Regions from separate parts of the Candidatus Photobacterium acropomis genome, predicted to be linked through region 2. Evidence: predicted binding sites of a transcription regulator. Region 2 holds the regulator's gene; each other region holds the start of a gene.
The links. The regulator PurR, encoded in region 2, represses purine synthesis genes. The targets are predictions, from matches to a motif close to TNANGNAAACGTTTNCNTNA.

Region 1 (5,918 bases), 850 kb from region 2:
CCAACCTACCTACGTTTTGTTCGCGGCTTAATTGATTCAAATGATTTACCACTAAACGTATCTCGTGAAATTCTGCAAGATAACAAAGTGACTCAGGCTCTACGTAAAGCATGTACCAAACGTGTTCTGCAAATGCTTGAGCGTATGGCGAAGAATGATGCTGAGAAGTACCAAACATTCTGGAAAGAGTTTGGTCAGGTATTAAAAGAAGGTCTAGCGGAAGATTTCGCTAACCGTGACAAGATCGCTAACTTACTTCGTTTCAGCTCAACAGAAAATGATGCGCAAGAGCAAACGGTATCATTAGCTGATTACGTCAGCCGCATGAAAGAAGGCCAAGATAAGATTTATTATCTAACGGCAGATAACTTCAATGCTGCAAAACACAGCCCACACCTAGAGCAATTCCGAGCTAAAGGTTTGGAAGTGATTCTGATGTACGATCGTATTGATGAGTACCTAATGGGTCACTTACCAGAATTTGAAGGTAAGCAGTTCCAAGCGATCACTAAATCAGATCTTGATCTGTCTAACTTCGATGATGAAGAAGCGAAAGAAAAGCAAAAAGAGACAGAAAAAGAATTTGCTTCAGTGGTTGAGCGCACTAAAGGTTACCTTGGCTCTCGTGTGAAAGATGTACGTGCAACGTTCAAACTTCACGACACACCAGCAGTCGTGGTCACTGATGAGCATGAAATGGGTACACAAATGGCGAAACTGCTAGCAGCAGCAGGCCATGAAGCGCCAGAAGTACAGTACATCTTCGAGCTAAACCCAGAGCATGCGCTAGTTAAGAAAATGGCAGATGAAGCGGATGAAGAAGTGTTCAGTCGCTGGGTTGAATTCTTGCTAGGTGAAGCAATGTTAGCAGAGCGCGGAACGATGGATGACCCATCTCAGTTCCTTGCTGCAATTAACAAGTTGCTGATTAAATAACCAATTAACTTACATATATCAAATACTATTCTGATAAAGCATGTAAACGCAGCCCAGTGATTGTACTAGGCTTGCGAGTCTGTCTTAATCAGTGTATTTTCACTTTTTTGCAAAATTCCACTCTATTAAAGGGGATCACAATGCGCATCATCCTTCTGGGCGCTCCAGGTGCAGGTAAAGGTACTCAAGCTCAATTCATCATGGAAAAGTTTGGTATTCCTCAAATTTCAACTGGTGACATGCTACGTGCTGCAATCAAAGCAGGTACTGAGCTAGGCAAACAAGCGAAATCAGTGATCGATGCAGGTCAATTGGTATCTGACGATATCATTCTTGGTCTTGTTAAAGAGCGTATTGCTGAAGAAGACTGTGCAAAAGGCTTCCTACTAGACGGTTTCCCACGCACTATTCCTCAGGCTGATGGTCTAAAAGAAAACGGCGTTAACGTTGATTACGTTATTGAGTTTGACGTTGCTGACGATGTGATCGTTGAGCGTATGGCGGGTCGTCGTGCTCACCTTCCTTCAGGTCGTACTTACCACGCGGTATACAACCCACCAAAGGTTGAAGGTAAAGATGACGTAACAGGTGAAGATCTTGTTATCCGTGAAGATGATAAAGAAGAAACAGTACGTGCACGTCTAAACGTATACCACACGCAAACTGCACCACTTATCGAGTACTACGGTAAGGAAGCAGAAGCTGGTAACACTAAGTACCTTAAGTTCGACGGTACACTACCTGTTGCTGAAGTTAGCGCTGCGCTAGAAAAAGCATTAGCTTAATATTGTTGTTGGCTATATAGATAGTCTATAACAATGAGAAAAAACGGGCCTGCCTATTGGTATTGCCCGTTTTTTTTGGTTTTAATATTAAGACGATACTCAAGCGGCTTGGGCATAGTTTGTAATAAGGGCTTGGTTGGACGAGTCTTTTTTAATAAGAGTGATCCAATGGCGGCCAATGATCGTTTAGCTTGGGTTACAGAATATATTTACCTATAGATCTGAATGCGTTGTTTTGGATTGATAAGAGCGAAAGACCGATGAATAAAGACAACAATAAATACGGTGTATTGTTAGTAAACCTTGGTACGCCTGATACACCAACAGCAGCAGGGGTAAAACAATTTTTATCTCAATTTTTACATGATAAGCGTGTTGTTGATATGACCCGCTGGTTATGGTGCCCAATCCTGCATGGTGTGATTTTGCCTGTTCGTTCTCCTAAAGTAGCGAAGTTATATCAGTCGGTATGGATGGAAGAGGGCTCACCGTTAATGGTGTACTCAAAACGTCAGCAACAAGCCCTAGAAGCGTTATTACAAGTGCCTGTGGCGTTAGGTATGACTTATGGCAATCCTAGTATTCAATCGGGGTTAGAAGCGTTAAAACAGCAAGGTTGCGATAAAGTTGTCGTGTTGCCGCTGTATCCGCAATATTCAGGAACCACAACTGCTGCGGTATTTGATCGCCTTGCAAAAGATCTTAAGTCGATGCCTTACATTCCTGAGCTGCGCTTTATTAATCATTATTACGATCATCCTGATTATATTTCGGCGTTAGCAGATTCAGCGAAAAAGGTATGGGCTGAGAAAGGCGAGCCTGACTACTTATTATGTTCATACCACGGGATTCCAAAGCGTTATGCTGATAATGGTGACCCATACCCTGAACACTGTAACGGCACGACGGAATTACTAGCGCAAGCACTAGCGATGCCGCGTGAAAAAATGAGCATGAGCTATCAGTCTATTTTCGGTCGTGAAGAGTGGTTAAAGCCTTATACTGAAGGCACCATTAAAACGTTAGCGGAGAAAGGGGTTAAACGCCTTGATGTGATGTGTCCGGCTTTCTCGGTGGATTGCTTAGAGACATTAGAAGAAATTGCTGAGCAGTGTAAGGAAGTGTTCATTGAAGCCGGTGGTGTCGAATTTAATCTGATCCCATGCCTTAATGACGATGAAGCTCACATCGCTATGATGGAAAGCTTGGTGAAACAACACGTTCAAGGTTGGTAATTGTTGCTTGTTTTCTGAAAAATTTCTTAGACGATAACGTTTACGCTCTCATTTGTGCTGATATATCGCAAAACGAATGAGAGCTTTTGCTTTTATGTTCTATATTCTGTGATAGAATTCGCAAAATTTACAACTTGATAGCGCATAGACATGAAATTTCCAGGCCAACGAAAATCTAAGCATTACTTCCCTGTACATGCTCGCGATCCACTTTTAAGTCAAACTAAACAAGAAAAACGTTTAGCTCGCACTCACGTTGTCGGTATTGACCAAACATTGGTTGATATTGAAGCTTATGTGGATGATGAATTCCTGGAACGTTACGAGTTAAGTAAAGGCCATTCACTGGTTATTACTGACGAGAAAGCAGAAGCGTTATATCAAGAATTAAAAGAAAACAATCTTGTTACCCACGAATTTGCTGGTGGCACGATTGGTAACACCCTACACAACTACTCTGTGCTAGCGGATGACAAATCTGTTCTTCTTGGCGTGATGAGTAAAGACATTGAGATCGGTAGCTACGCTTACCGTTACCTATGTAATACATCAAGCCGTATGGACATGAACTACCTACAGCCTGTTGAGGGGCCTATTGGTCGCTGTTTTGCTCTTATCTCAAAAGAAGGTGAACGTACGTTTGCTATCAATGAAGGTAAGATGAACCAGCTAGCACCAGAAAGCATCCCTGAGTGTGTATTCGAAAATGCCTCTGCACTTGTTCTTACTGCTTATTTAGTTCGTTGTAAGCCTGGCGATCCAATGCCTGCTGCAACAATGCGCGCAATTGAATATGCGAAGAAATATGATGTGCCAGTTGTATTAACTCTGGGTACTAAGTTCGTGATCCAAGATGATCCTCAATGGTGGCGTGACTTCCTTCGCGATAACGTAACGGTTGTTGCGATGAACGAAGATGAAGGTGAAGCGCTAACAGGTGAATCAGATCCATTATTAGCAGCGGATAAAGCGCTAGAGTGGGTTGATCTTGTGCTATGTACAGCGGGTCCTGTTGGCCTTTATACGGCAGGTTACACCGAAGAAAATGCGAAGCGCGAAACAAGCCTACCATTACTTCCAGGTGAAATTGCAGAATTTAACCGCTACGAATTTAGTCGTCCAATGCTAAAAGATTCGTGTGAAAACCCAATCAAGGTGTACTCACATATCGCACCATACATGGGCGGCCCTGAGCGTATTAAGAATACGAACGGTGCTGGTGATGGCGCACTATCTGCGTTGCTGCACGATATGTCTGCAAACCGTTACCACAAAGAAAACGTGCCAAATTCAAGTAAGCACCAATATTCTTTCCTAACTTACTCATCGTTCTCTCAGGTTTGTTTATATTCAAACCGCGTGAGCTATGAAGTATTGGCTCAATACTCACCACGTTTATCTCGTGGCCTACCTGAGCGTGAAGATAGCTTGGAAGAAGCATACTGGGAACGTTAAGTTTCTTATGAATATAAAAAAACCGCCGATGCTGGCGGTTTTTTATTATCTGCAATTTAGCGCAAGATTATTTTTTGTAAGCTTCGTTGTGAACTGCTGCTACTGCACGACCCGATGGATCTGCTGCGTTCTTAAAGCTCTCATCCCATTCAATGGCTTTTGCACTTGAACAAGCGATTGAAGGGCCACCAGGAACACATTTCGCTGCACTTTCTAGTGGGAACAACTCTTCAAAGATCTCACGGTATGCGTAAGCTTCTTTGGTTGTTGGTGTGTTGTAAGGGAAGCGGTAAGCCGCTGTTTCAAGTTGTTGATCTGTTACTTTTTCTTCTGCAACTTCTTTTAGGGTATCGATCCAGCTGTAACCTACACCATCAGAGAACTGCTCTTTTTGACGCCATGCGATAGATTCTGGTAGGTAGTGTTCAAAACACTCACGTAGGATGTGTTTTTCCATCTTGCCGTTACCACACATCTTATCTTCTGGGTTTAGACGCATTGCTACATCGATAAATTCTTTATCTAGGAATGGCACACGACCTTCAACACCCCAGGCCGCCAGTGATTTGTTCGCACGTGCACAGTCAAACATGTTAAGTGCAAGTAACTTACGTACTGTTTCTTCGTGGAACTCTTTCGCGTTTGGTGCTTTGTGGAAGTATAAGTAACCACCGAAGATCTCATCTGCACCTTCACCAGAAAGTACCATCTTGATACCCATTGCCTTGATCTTACGACCCATTAGGAACATTGGAGTAGAAGCACGGATTGTCGTTACATCGTAAGTTTCAATGTGGTAAATAACATCACGTATCGCATCTAAACCTTCTTGAATGGTGTAGGTCATTTCGTGGTGAACGGTACCAATTTGTGCTGCTACTTCACGTGCCGCTTTTAGATCTGGCGCACCTTCAAGACCAACTGCAAATGAGTGAAGTTGTGGCCACCATGCTGCTGATTTCTCATCATCTTCGATACGCATTGCAGCAAAACGTTTTGCCACTGCTGAGGTGATTGATGAATCTAATCCACCTGATAGTAGTACGCCGTAAGGTACGTCTGTCATTAATTGGCGTTTAACGGCTGCTTCTAGTGCTTCAGTTAGATCTTTTTTGCTCGTGGTGTTGCCTTGCACCGCAGCATACTCGTTCCAATCACGAATGTAATAGCGCTGTGGCTCTGCATCTGCACTGCCGTAGTAACAACCTGGAGGGAATTCACTGACGGTTTTACAAACAGGTACCAGTGCTTTCATTTCAGAAGCAACATAGTAGTTACCATGCTCATCGTAACCTTGGTAAAGCGGGATGATACCAATGTGGTCGCGACCGATCAGGTAAGTATCTTTTTCTTCATCGTACAATACGAATGCGAAGATACCGTTTAGCTCTTCAAGTAGAGCTTCGCCCATGTCTTGGTATAGAGCTAAGATCACTTCACAGTCTGAATCTGTTTGGAAGTCGTATTTGCCTTCGTAGCGAGCACGGATTTCTTTGTGGTTGTAGAT
Region 2 (5,918 bases):
TTGCCATTGGTGCAATTTTGGCGATTTGCGGCAGCGTACTGCAAGGGCTATTTCGTAATCCTCTTGCCGATCCCGGGATTATTGGTATTACAGGCGGTGCCGGATTAGGTGCAGCATTAGCCATTGTGTTATTTGCCCCACTTACTAACACTTTCCCACAGTTACTTAACTTTGCCATTGTGCCTGTGTTTGCGTTTATTGGCGGTGCAATTAGCACTGTCATGGTTTACCGCTTAGGCACAGATAAAAACGGCACATCAGTGATGATCATGCTATTAGCTGGGGTTGCGATTACCGCAATTTCAGCGGCAGGATTAGGCTTACTTAACTATATTGCTGATGATGAGGCACTGCGTGATTTATCACTGTGGTCAATGGGCTCACTGGCTGGTGCTACGTGGTCTGGGATCCTTCTTGCCTACTGTACTTTAGCGTTACTGTTTAACTACTGTTATCGCCATTGTAATAACTTGAATGCGTTCCTATTAGGTGAAGCAGAAGCCCGGCACATGGGCGTCAATACTCAGCACTTAAAGCGTAATCTTATTATTGTCTGTGCGGCAGGTGTCGGTATTACCGTGTCGATTTGTGGCCCTATCGGATTTATCGGTTTAGTCATCCCTCATGTCGGACGTATGCTAACAGGTCCAAATCATAAAACCTTATTGCCCATTTCAGCTCTATTAGGCGGTTTAATTTTATTAGTTGCAGATATGATCGCCCGTAGTGCTTTTTCACCACAAGAATTACCCGTTGGCATTATCACCGCTATTTTAGGTGCGCCTTTCTTTATCTATTTACTTAGCGCTCAAAAGAGGCACATTTCATGACAGCAACTGCCATTGATATTGATTTACTTAGTTCGAAAGAAAACAGTTCTCAAAATAACGCTTCTCTAAATACAAACAGCGTTATTCAAGCTAGAAATCTCAAACTCCGTTACGGCAATAAAGTCTTATTAGATGATCTGAATTTAGATATTCATTCAGGCGAGGTCACCGCCCTTTTAGGCCCCAATGGCGCAGGTAAAAGTACCTTATTAAAAGTGCTCTGTGGCGAAGTGACACCTGAATCTGGCGAGGTCTCTTTTTTCGGGCAACCACTGTCATCATGGGACAGAGCTACACTGGCTAAACATTTAGGCATACTGCCGCAACACAGTGCCCTTTCTTTTGCATTCACAGCAAAAGAAGTGGTGGAGTTAGGTGCAATTCCGTTACAGCTGACTTCACCACAGCTCAAATCAGTAACCAAAATGACAATGGATTATGTAGATGTCAAAAACCTTGCAAATAGGCTTTACCCGACACTTTCTGGCGGCGAAAAACAACGGATCCATTTCGCTCGGGTATTAACCCAATTAAGCCAAGCTGGTGAACATTGTATTTTGATGCTAGATGAACCAACCTCAGCTCTTGATTTGGCACATCAGCATCACACCTTACAAATCGCCAAGAACATGGCAATGCAAGGCGCTGCGGTTATTGTGGTATTACATGATTTAAACCTTGCAGCGCAATACACAGATCGGATGATTTTCCTAAAAGATGGGCAAATAAAAGCGGATGGAACACCGTCACAAGTGCTCACGGCAGAAGTTGTAGAATCGCTGTATGGTTGGCCTGTTACGGTGCATACCCACCCTAAAGAAAACTACCCTTATATTTTGTCAGCGAATCATCCTATTCTTTAATAACCAATCAGTTATTAATACTGTAAAAATGCGATAAAAATCGGATTAAGCGTGACAACGACCTACATTTTTATACTTTATCATCAATAATTTCACTCAAGATGAACAGAAAGATTGCACAACGCAAAACACACAGTAAAATGTGAGCGCAAGCGATTACACATGTAAAAGTTGTAATAAAAATTTCGATACACTAATGCCGCATTTATTGCGGCTTTAGTTGTTTAAGAGCGGTACTCTATAAAAACGGTGCCAAATTGAATAATTAAGTAGTTAATAATTAAAGAATTTCATATCTACTAGTCTCTCAACTAGCCATCTACTACGTAATTAATCAATTGGGTACCACAACCTTTTGTCAGATCTCTATCTGACCATAATTAGAAGAATAAATATGGCAACCATTAAAGACGTTGCACGTATGGCAGGTGTATCAACCACAACTGTGTCACACGTGATCAATAAAACACGCTTTGTTGCAGAAGCAACACAGAAAAAAGTGCTGGCTGCGGTAGACGAGCTTAACTACGCACCAAGTGCTGTAGCGCGAAGCTTAAAATGTAATACAACTCGTACCATTGGTATGTTGGTAACAAAATCAACTAACCCATTCTTTGCTGAAGTTGTACATGGCGTTGAAGAATACTGTTACGGCGCAGGCTATACCCTGATCCTATGTAACACAGAAGGTAATCTTGAAAAGCAACGTGACTACCTACGCATGCTGGCAGAAAAGCGTGTTGATGGCTTACTAGTAATGTGTAGCGATCTTGATCAGAAGCTACTTGAACTACTAGAGCGTCAGAACGATCTTCCAATGGTTATCATGGACTGGGGTCCAGAACGTCCTCACACTGACAACATTCAAGATAACGCTGAAGATGGTGGCTACATTGCGACTAAACACTTCATCGATAACGGCCATAAGAAAATTGGCTGTCTATCTGGTCAAGCTGATAAGTCTACTTGTCATGAGCGCCTAAAAGGTTTCCGTAAAGCTATGGCAGAAGCGGACTTAAGCGTTAATGAAGATTGGCTACTTGAAGGTGACTTCGAATGTGAATCTGCTGTAGAAGCAGCGAAGAAATTTATCGCAATGAAAGATCGCCCTACTGCTATCTTCTGTTTCAACGATATCATGGCAATGGCAATGATCAGTACATTCCAGCAAGCAGGTCTACGTATTCCTGATGATATCTCTATCATTGGTTACGATAACATTGACCTTGCACCGTACTTTGCTCCACCGCTAACGACCATCCACCAGCCTAAGCGTCGTTTAGGTAAAACAGCGGTGGAAATTTTGCTAGATCGTGTTAAAGACAAGAATCACGCTCGTCAAACTTTTGAAATGACGCCTGAGCTTGTTGCGAGAAAGTCTGTTAAAGATCTCAACTAACAAGATTGACCTTGGTAAGTCATGAAAAAGCCGATAAGTTTAACTTGTTGGCTTTTTTTTACTTTTTTAAAAAAGATTTATGCTCACCACAAGATAAGAACAATTACCTGAAGCAGTATCACATTTTTGAGGACTTGGATTTAATATTAAAACTAATATTTAATATAACTTTATATAGTCACGAACAGGCAAATTAATTGAAAGATTAAGACGCAAAACCTCCGGCCTAACAATTATTATTAATTCACGGTAGCGGGGTTACCGAAGGATTATAATTAGTCTCGCCAATATAATGACGATTATTTTAACAATATATTGACAAGCCTATTATGAAGATTGATTAATCTAATTCCTCGCTCTTGATGTTTAGGTGACACTCATATTTATTTCACCGAGTAGAAGCATGGATAAACCAATATTAAAAGATTCATTAAAATTATTTGACCATTTTGGATCTGTGAAATCACGGTCGATGTTTGGCGGTTTTGGCATTTTTGCTGGTGATACAATGTTTGCATTAGTTGTAAATGATAAACTTCATTTACGCGCAAACGCTGAAACCGAAAAGGAATTCAAAAAAGCAGGTCTTGAGCCTTACGTTTATAAGAAACGTGGCTTCCCTGTTGTAACCAAGCACTACGCAATACCTGATAATTGGTGGGACGAACCTGAAAAGATCGTTGCGCAAGGTCGGTATTCATTGGATGCAGCAGAAAAAGACAAGCAAGAAAAGGAGAGTTGCGTACCTGACCGTATAAAGGACTTACCAAACCTACGGTTATCAAACGAAAGAATGCTTAAAAAAGCAGGCATAGAGACTATCGAACAACTTCAAGCTGCTGGTGCTTTAGGTGCATACCAAGCGCTACAAAAAGCGCAAAACAGTCCACTTAGTCTTGAATTACTATGGGCGCTAGAAGGTGCAATAAGTGGTCAACATTGGTCTGTTATTCCTGAGCAACGTCGAAACGAATTATTATCAGCCCTTTCTTAATAAATCTACTTCGACAATTCTATTTAACTTAGAAATAAAAGATGTTCATTCTTTTATTTCTAAGTATACCTACTAAATATATATTTAGAATAATACCTAACCAGACTACTCTATTTTATATCTTTTAATACATAAAGCTCATAATAAGAACTAGCAAAATAACGCACCTAGAAGTAATTAATAACTTCTTGTTTTATATCAATGCTAAAACATAAATATTTAATTTTGTTTTTTATAACGTCAAATATTTAACGCTTTATTAATCTCGCATCACATTTATCGCTATTTACAATATCCTCCTCGCCTTTTATTTTCTTCACCATTGGTTTTATTTTCGCCAACTGATTGGCGAAAAAGCCATAATTCTTAGTAAATGAAATACAATACATACAGTTAAGGTCTACATGTATACCCTAGCAACTCGCTTTTTAGGTATCTGTTTTAAGGAATGGCTGTGCGTATCTCAATCAAGAAAATCGACTCTCTCTGGGTAAAACCCTTGCTATGGCTCCAAGCTCGACATTATGGGCAAGTGCTAAACCCAGCTAAGCTTTGGGGCCGCAAACCTGTACTGTTTTGGTTAGTCGCAGGATTTTTCGGTTTTCTCGATCGCAAAAAATCCCCTATCCAAGCTGTGATACGCTCGCTGATCTGTGTTCGTGTGTCACAACTCAATGACTGTGCATTCTGTGTTGATGCTAACGGTATGAAGTTGGCAGAGCGTTGTGATTCTGAAGAAAAAATCAAAGCATTGGCGAATTGGCAACACTCTGATTTATTTACGGAGCAAGAACGCGCTGTGCTTGCCTACACGGAAGCCATGACCATTACAGGGCAACGTGTTACTGATGAGATGCTTAATGCGCTCCAGCAGTGGTACAGCAGCGATGACATCATAGAGATCACCGCATTAGTCAGTTTCCAAAACCTATCCGCTAAATTTAACACCGCTTTGGACGTGCCAGAGCAAGGCTTCTGTACTCTGCCAATTAAACCCAATGATGTTGCGGCTAACCAAGAGCAAGACAAATCACAAGCTGATACTCAGCAAAACAAATAAGGTGAGAGACATGGATAAGAAAAAGCTCGCTTTACTCATCGTGATTGTTAGCCTGATTGCAAGCTGGATCCATTTCGATCTCGGGCAATACCTCACGCTTGATTTTATCAAGCAGGAGCAATCTGCCCTACAAACGAAAATTCAAAGCCAGCCAATCGTGGCTTATGTGTCGTACTTTGCTATTTACGTTCTAGCGACTGCCTTATCCTTACCGGGTGCCGCCATTTTAACCTTGCTAGCAGCCGCTATTTTTGGTTTCTGGCCTAGCCTGATCATTGTCTCATTTGCCAGCACTATTGGTGCAACCTTAGCATTTCTCTCAAGCCGATTTATTCTACGTGACTGGGTACAACAGCGTTTTGGCTATCGCTTAAAAACCATTAACCAAGGGATCGAGAAAGAAGGCGAATTTTATCTCCTAACGCTGCGCTTGATCCCTGTGTTTCCGTTTTTCCTGATCAACCTATTGATGGGTTTAACTCCCATTAAAACGCGTACCTTTTATCTAATAAGCCAGTTAGGCATGTTACCTGCTACGGCTATTTTCATTAATGCTGGTACTCAACTCAGTAATATTGAATCACTGCGTGGAATTGTTTCTACCCCAGTATTGCTATCGTTAGCTCTACTCGGCACGTTTCCTCTGATTGCCAAGTTCATTGTCAACGCTGTAAAACGCCAAAAGGTTTACCAAGACTTTCAAAAACCTCACTCATTTGATCAAAACCTAGTCGTCATTGGTGCAGGTGCTGGCGGTTTGGTTAGCTCATAT
Region 3 (5,918 bases), 1.1 Mb from region 2:
GATTTCCACAGCTACGCCCAAGAAAAAAGTGAAGTTACCCCAGATCTCAGCACAGATACTTATCGTTTAGGTAAGACATTACGTAAGCGTGGTTTAAACAGTGCCGAATTATTAACAGCCTTAGATGATGTAGCTATTAAAATGAATCAGCAGCTTTCACTGTGGTTAGCGTTAAAAACTCCTGTTGTAATGCGAAGAGAAGGTGAATACTTAACAGATTCTCGTTACTGGCAATGCGATCTTGCTCAAGAAGGGAGCCTTGAAATCCCGTGTGGAGGCACGCACGTTTCTTCATTAGCAGAATATTCTGCTATTACGGTGAGTTTTGAAGTGATTTCAGAGCAAGAAATTGTGATGCGGACAGAATGCATTAAAGCTTAAATATCGCTTTATTCTGCTGATTTGGATAAATTTAGCTAAATAATGAGTAAGATCTTGATTTGTAATATACTAGATCAGTGCGTAAATAACAGTAAATATAAGATTATTATATCGTTTAAAATCCAAATACAGCACATGTAACTTATGCTTTCGGGAAGTGTAATTATAAATATTCTTTTGATACCTGATCGCTGATCATCTTTGTTTTATACGATGATCACCACTTAGCTTGTTGATCATCACGAAGATCCTGTTTGGTGGTAAAATAGAGAAATGGTGTCTTACTGCACATAGTATTTTGTGAGCAAGATGAAATTCTATGATGGATGGAATTGTATTTTTTTATGACAGGCTCAATAATCTGACTGTCACATTATTGATGCGCTGAGGTTATAAGGCATGACAGATAAGGCTGATAATATTTGTCCGCAATGTAGCAGTATTTTAAGTTGGAAAAATCATGGCTATTTTTGTGATTTTTGCCAGCAAGAAGTGAAGAAAACGGTATTTTGCCCTGACTGTAATGAGCAATTAGAGAAGTTACAAGCTTGTGGCTCTGCGAGTTATTTTTGCAATCACTGTAACGAGTTAAAATCTAAATCTCGGGTAAAAGCACAGTTTAAAATGGGTACACAAGCTTAAATAAAGCGAGTGTAACGAGAGAAAGAAAAATGGCGCTGGTAGAAAGCGCCATTTTTATTACTAGATCTTAAAATTATTTGATCACGCTTGAGTGGATCTCGCCATCAGTTACTGTCGTGATTAAGGTATCCCCCGTTTTCACTTGGGAGGCTTTTCTTATTACGTCGCCTTGCTCATTTCGAGTAATGGAGTAACCACGCGCTAAGGTTGCCAGTGGACTGACGGTTTCCAATTTTTCTGCTGCCACTGATAATTTGTGGCGAACATTCAGCAGTTTCCTATCTAATGCATCATAGAGGCGCTGTTCACTACGTTCTAAATTTCGTTGTGCATTTTTTACCAATAAAGCAGGGGAGTAGAGCGAGAGTTTATAGTTATTATGCTCGATATGTTGCTGATGATTTTGCAGTTTTTTTGCCATTGCTTGGGTTAAACGCTGGCTTATCTCATCAAGATGTTGTTGTTGCAAATTTAGACGAAGCTGCGGATGCTGACGCTCTAAACGATGCTGTAACTGGGTTGTTTGACGTAGCGACTGTGACAAATACGTAGTGATCGCATGACGCAATTGTTGTCTTTTACGATCAAGCAGTTGTGTTTGGTGAGTCATATCACGACTGATCAATTCAGCGGCGGCAGAGGGGGTTGGCGCACGAAAATCGGCAACAAAATCTGCAATAGTCACGTCTACTTCGTGACCAACGGCACTCACGATCGGAATTTGGCTTGCAGCAATTGTACGTGCGACGATCTCTTCGTTAAACGCCCAAAGATCTTCTAATGAACCACCACCGCGACCAACAATTAACACATCACACTCTTGTCTTGTATTAGCGCGACCAATGGCTTGTGCAATAGATATTGCAGCGCCTTCACCCTGTACCATGGTTGGATAAATTACAATGGGCAGACTAGGATCTCGGCGCTGTAACACATGTAAAATATCGTGCAGCGCAGCACCTGTTTTTGAGGTAATGATCCCTACACGTTTAGGTTGCTCTGGCAGTGGCTTTTTCAACGATTGTGCAAATAAACCTTCTGCCGCAAGCGACATTTTTAGTTGTTCAAATTGCTGTTGAAGACGTCCATCACCTTCTGGCTGCATACTTTCAATGATCAGTTGGTAATCACCACGTGGTTCATACAATGATAGGCGTGCTTTAACTAAAACCTGATTACCGTTGCCGGGTTTAAAAGTGACGTGGCGATTGCTGCCTTTAAACATTGCGCATTTTACTTGGGCGCGTGCATCTTTAAGGGTGAAATACCAATGACCAGAAACGGGCATTGAAAAATTAGACAATTCACCAATCAACCATACCACGCCCATTTCATTTTCAAGAATAAGACGAACTTGAGCATTAAGGCTAGAAACGGTGTAAATACGGCTATTAGTTTGGCTTTGCGGGGAGAAAGTGGTCACTGGGAATGGTACCTGCTATCGAAGGAAGTAGAAGGCAGGCGGTCAAAATAAAACCGAATAAGTCATAAAACACACAGGCAGATCTATGGACAGATCTTGGCCGTATTTCCTTGACCGCATCACCGGATAGTTAACCGAAATATACTACTTATCAATCAAAAAGTGTCAAGAAAAAAAATAAAAAAAATTCTAGCCAAACGTTTGCTTCGTACGTATAATTCGACCGCAATATTTTATCCTTCTTTTAAAACCTATTCGGTGTGAGATATTGCAATGTTACGAATTAAACAAGAAGCTTTAACCTTCGATGATGTTTTGCTGGTTCCAGCCCATTCAACCGTTCTACCTAACACTGCCGATCTGCGCACTCAACTGACTAAAGATATTGCTCTAAATATCCCTATGGTGTCAGCGTCAATGGATACTGTGACTGAAGGTCGTCTTGCAATTGCCCTTGCGCAAGAAGGCGGTATTGGTTTCATTCACAAGAACATGTCTATTGAACAACAAGCGAATCAAGTTCGCATGGTGAAGAAGTTCGAAGCGGGTGTGGTTTCAGAGCCTGTTACTGTAAAGCCAACTGCAACCATTGCAGACGTTAAACGTTTAACTGAAGAAAATGGTTTTGCAGGTTACCCTGTCGTGACTGATAACAATGAACTAGTTGGTATTATCACTGGTCGTGACGTTCGCTTTGTGACAGATCTTTCAATGAAAGTTGAAGATGTTATGACATCTAAAACAGAGCTTGCTTCTGCAAAAGAAGGCGCATCACGTGAAGAAGTTGAAGCTATCATGCAACAACATCGCGTTGAAAAAGTGCTTCTTGTTGATGATGAATTCCGTCTAAAAGGCATGATCACAGCAAAAGACTTCCAAAAAGCAGAGCGTAAACCAAACGCATGTAAAGATGAGCGTGGTCGTTTACGTGTTGGTGCTGCTGTGGGCGCTGGCGCAGGTAATGAAGAGCGTGTTGCAGCACTGGTAGAAGCGGGTGTTGACGTATTGCTTATCGATTCTTCACACGGTCACTCTGAAGGTGTACTACAACGTATTCGTGAAACACGTGCGGCATTCCCTAATCTTCCAATCGTTGGTGGTAACGTAGCAACTGCTGAAGGTGCACGTGCACTGATTGAAGCTGGCGTAAGTGCAGTGAAAGTGGGTATTGGCCCTGGTTCAATTTGTACTACACGTATCGTGACAGGTGTAGGTGTACCACAAATTACAGCTATCTCAGAAGCGGCATCTGTTGCTGATCAATACGGTATTCCTGTTATTGCTGATGGTGGTATCCGTTTCTCTGGTGATATGTGTAAAGCGATTGCTGCTGGTGCATCATGTGTCATGGTTGGCTCAATGTTCGCAGGTACTGAAGAAGCACCGGGTGAAGTTGAACTGTACCAAGGCCGTGCATACAAATCTTACCGTGGCATGGGCTCACTAGGTGCGATGTCTAAAGGCTCTTCTGACCGTTACTTCCAAACAGATAACGCTGCTGACAAATTAGTACCAGAAGGTATTGAAGGCCGTGTGGCATACAAAGGTCACATGAAAGAGATCGTACACCAACAAATGGGTGGTTTACGTTCAAGCATGGGTTTAACTGGCTCTGCAACTATTGAAGATCTTCGTACTAAAGCTGAATTTGTACGCATTACTGGCGCAGGTATGAAAGAGTCACATGTACATGACGTGACTATCACTAAAGAAGCACCAAACTACCGTATGGGTTAATCGTTCATTCTGCTAATTAGAATTAACGAAAGTAATACAGAGCATCGGGAGCAGAATATCTGCTCCCAATCGATAAAAATTATTTGAGAACACTCACTAATGACCACGACCACTAATATTCATGATCAACGCATCCTTATTTTGGACTTTGGCTCGCAATACACACAGTTAATTGCACGTCGTATCCGTGAGATCGGTGTTTACTGTGAACTTTGGAGCTGGGATGTTGATGAAGCCGATATCCGTGAATTTGCGCCAAACGGTATTATTCTTTCTGGTGGTCCTGAAAGTGTAACGGAAGCCGGTTCTCCACGTGCACCACAATATGTATTTGAAGCAGGTGTACCTGTATTTGGTGTGTGCTACGGCATGCAAACCATGGCTGAGCAACTAGGTGGTAAAGTTGCTGGTTCATCTGAGCGTGAATTTGGTTACGCACAAGTTAAGATCGTTGAGCCAACACACTTCCTTGAAGGCATTCAAGACGCAGTAGCAGAAGACGGCACTGCATTAATGGATGTATGGATGAGCCACGGTGACAAAGTGGTAGAGATCCCATCTGATTTCGTGAAAGTTGCAGAAACTGAAACTTGTCCATTTGCAGCAATGGCAAATGAAGAGAAGCGTTTCTACGGCGTTCAGTTCCACCCAGAAGTAACGCACACCCGTCAAGGTATGAAGTTAATTGAAAACTTCGTCATGAACATTTGTGGTTGTGAAAAACTGTGGACGTCAGCAAACATTATTGAAGATGCTGTTGCACGTATTAAAGAGCAAGTAGGTGACGATGAAGTGATCCTTGGTCTTTCTGGTGGTGTTGATTCATCAGTGGTTGCGATGCTTATTCACCGTGCAATTGGCGACAAGCTAACGTGTGTATTTGTTGATAACGGTTTACTTCGTTTGAATGAAGGTCAGCAAGTAATGGACATGTTTGGTGATAAGTTCGGCCTAAACATTGTTCATGTACAAGCTGAAGATCGTTTCTTATCTGCACTTGCGGGTATTGCTGATCCTGAAGCGAAGCGTAAGAAAATTGGTCACGTATTCGTTGACGTATTTGATGAAGAATCTAAGAAACTATCAAATGCGAAGTGGCTAGCACAAGGTACAATTTACCCTGATGTGATTGAGTCTGCTGCATCGAAAACAGGTAAAGCGCACGTTATTAAATCTCACCATAACGTAGGTGGTTTACCAGACGATATGGAAATGGGTCTTGTTGAGCCATTAAAAGAGCTATTTAAAGATGAAGTACGTAAGATCGGTCTAGAGCTAGGCCTACCTTACAACATGCTTTATCGCCACCCATTCCCAGGTCCGGGTTTAGGTGTACGTGTACTTGGTGAAGTGAAGAAAGAGTACTGTGACTTACTACGTCGTGCTGATGCGATCTTCATTGAAGAGCTTCATAAAGCAGATCTTTACAATAAAGTATCACAAGCATTTACCGTATTCTTACCAGTTCGTTCTGTTGGTGTGATGGGTGACGGTCGTAAATATGATTGGGTTGTATCGCTACGTGCAGTAGAAACAATCGACTTTATGACAGCACACTGGGCACACCTGCCTTACGATTTCCTAGGTAAAGTATCGAACCGTATTATCAACGAAGTCGATGGTATTTCTCGCGTAGTTTACGATATTTCAGGTAAGCCACCTGCAACGATCGAATGGGAATAATCTTCTCCTGTAACTAAACGCTAGTTAACATTTTTGAAACCCTAATAAGTCA

Region 1: Q7657_RS13695 (inosine/guanosine kinase) is a predicted target of PurR. The motif match lies at 2,985-3,004, and genes of this name have one in related genera.
Region 3: guaB (IMP dehydrogenase) is a predicted target of PurR. The motif match lies at 2,636-2,655, and genes of this name have one in related genera.

The regions. Positions count from the first base shown of each region.
Region 1 covers NZ_CP131609.1:1,423,032-1,428,949, forward strand. Annotated here, with positions in the region: gene htpG (molecular chaperone HtpG) at 1-936, shown strand, start outside; gene adk (adenylate kinase) at 1,077-1,721, shown strand; gene hemH (ferrochelatase) at 1,982-2,956, shown strand; gene Q7657_RS13695 (inosine/guanosine kinase) at 3,107-4,411, shown strand; gene asnB (asparagine synthase B) at 4,479-5,918, opposite strand, start outside.
Region 2 covers NZ_CP131609.1:2,273,841-2,279,758, forward strand. Annotated here, with positions in the region: gene Q7657_RS17375 (FecCD family ABC transporter permease) at 1-830, shown strand, start outside; gene Q7657_RS17380 (heme ABC transporter ATP-binding protein) at 827-1,693, shown strand; gene purR (HTH-type transcriptional repressor PurR) at 2,088-3,092, shown strand; cyclic di-GMP riboswitch class I at 3,270-3,358, shown strand; gene Q7657_RS17390 (TfoX/Sxy family DNA transformation protein) at 3,496-4,086, shown strand; gene Q7657_RS17395 (carboxymuconolactone decarboxylase family protein) at 4,541-5,146, shown strand; gene lpdA (dihydrolipoyl dehydrogenase) at 5,157-5,918, shown strand, end outside.
Region 3 covers NZ_CP131609.1:1,221,489-1,227,406, forward strand. Annotated here, with positions in the region: gene Q7657_RS12695 (metal-dependent hydrolase) at 1-381, shown strand, start outside; gene Q7657_RS12700 (zinc ribbon domain-containing protein) at 781-1,023, shown strand; gene xseA (exodeoxyribonuclease VII large subunit) at 1,097-2,446, opposite strand; gene guaB (IMP dehydrogenase) at 2,720-4,183, shown strand; gene guaA (glutamine-hydrolyzing GMP synthase) at 4,283-5,866, shown strand.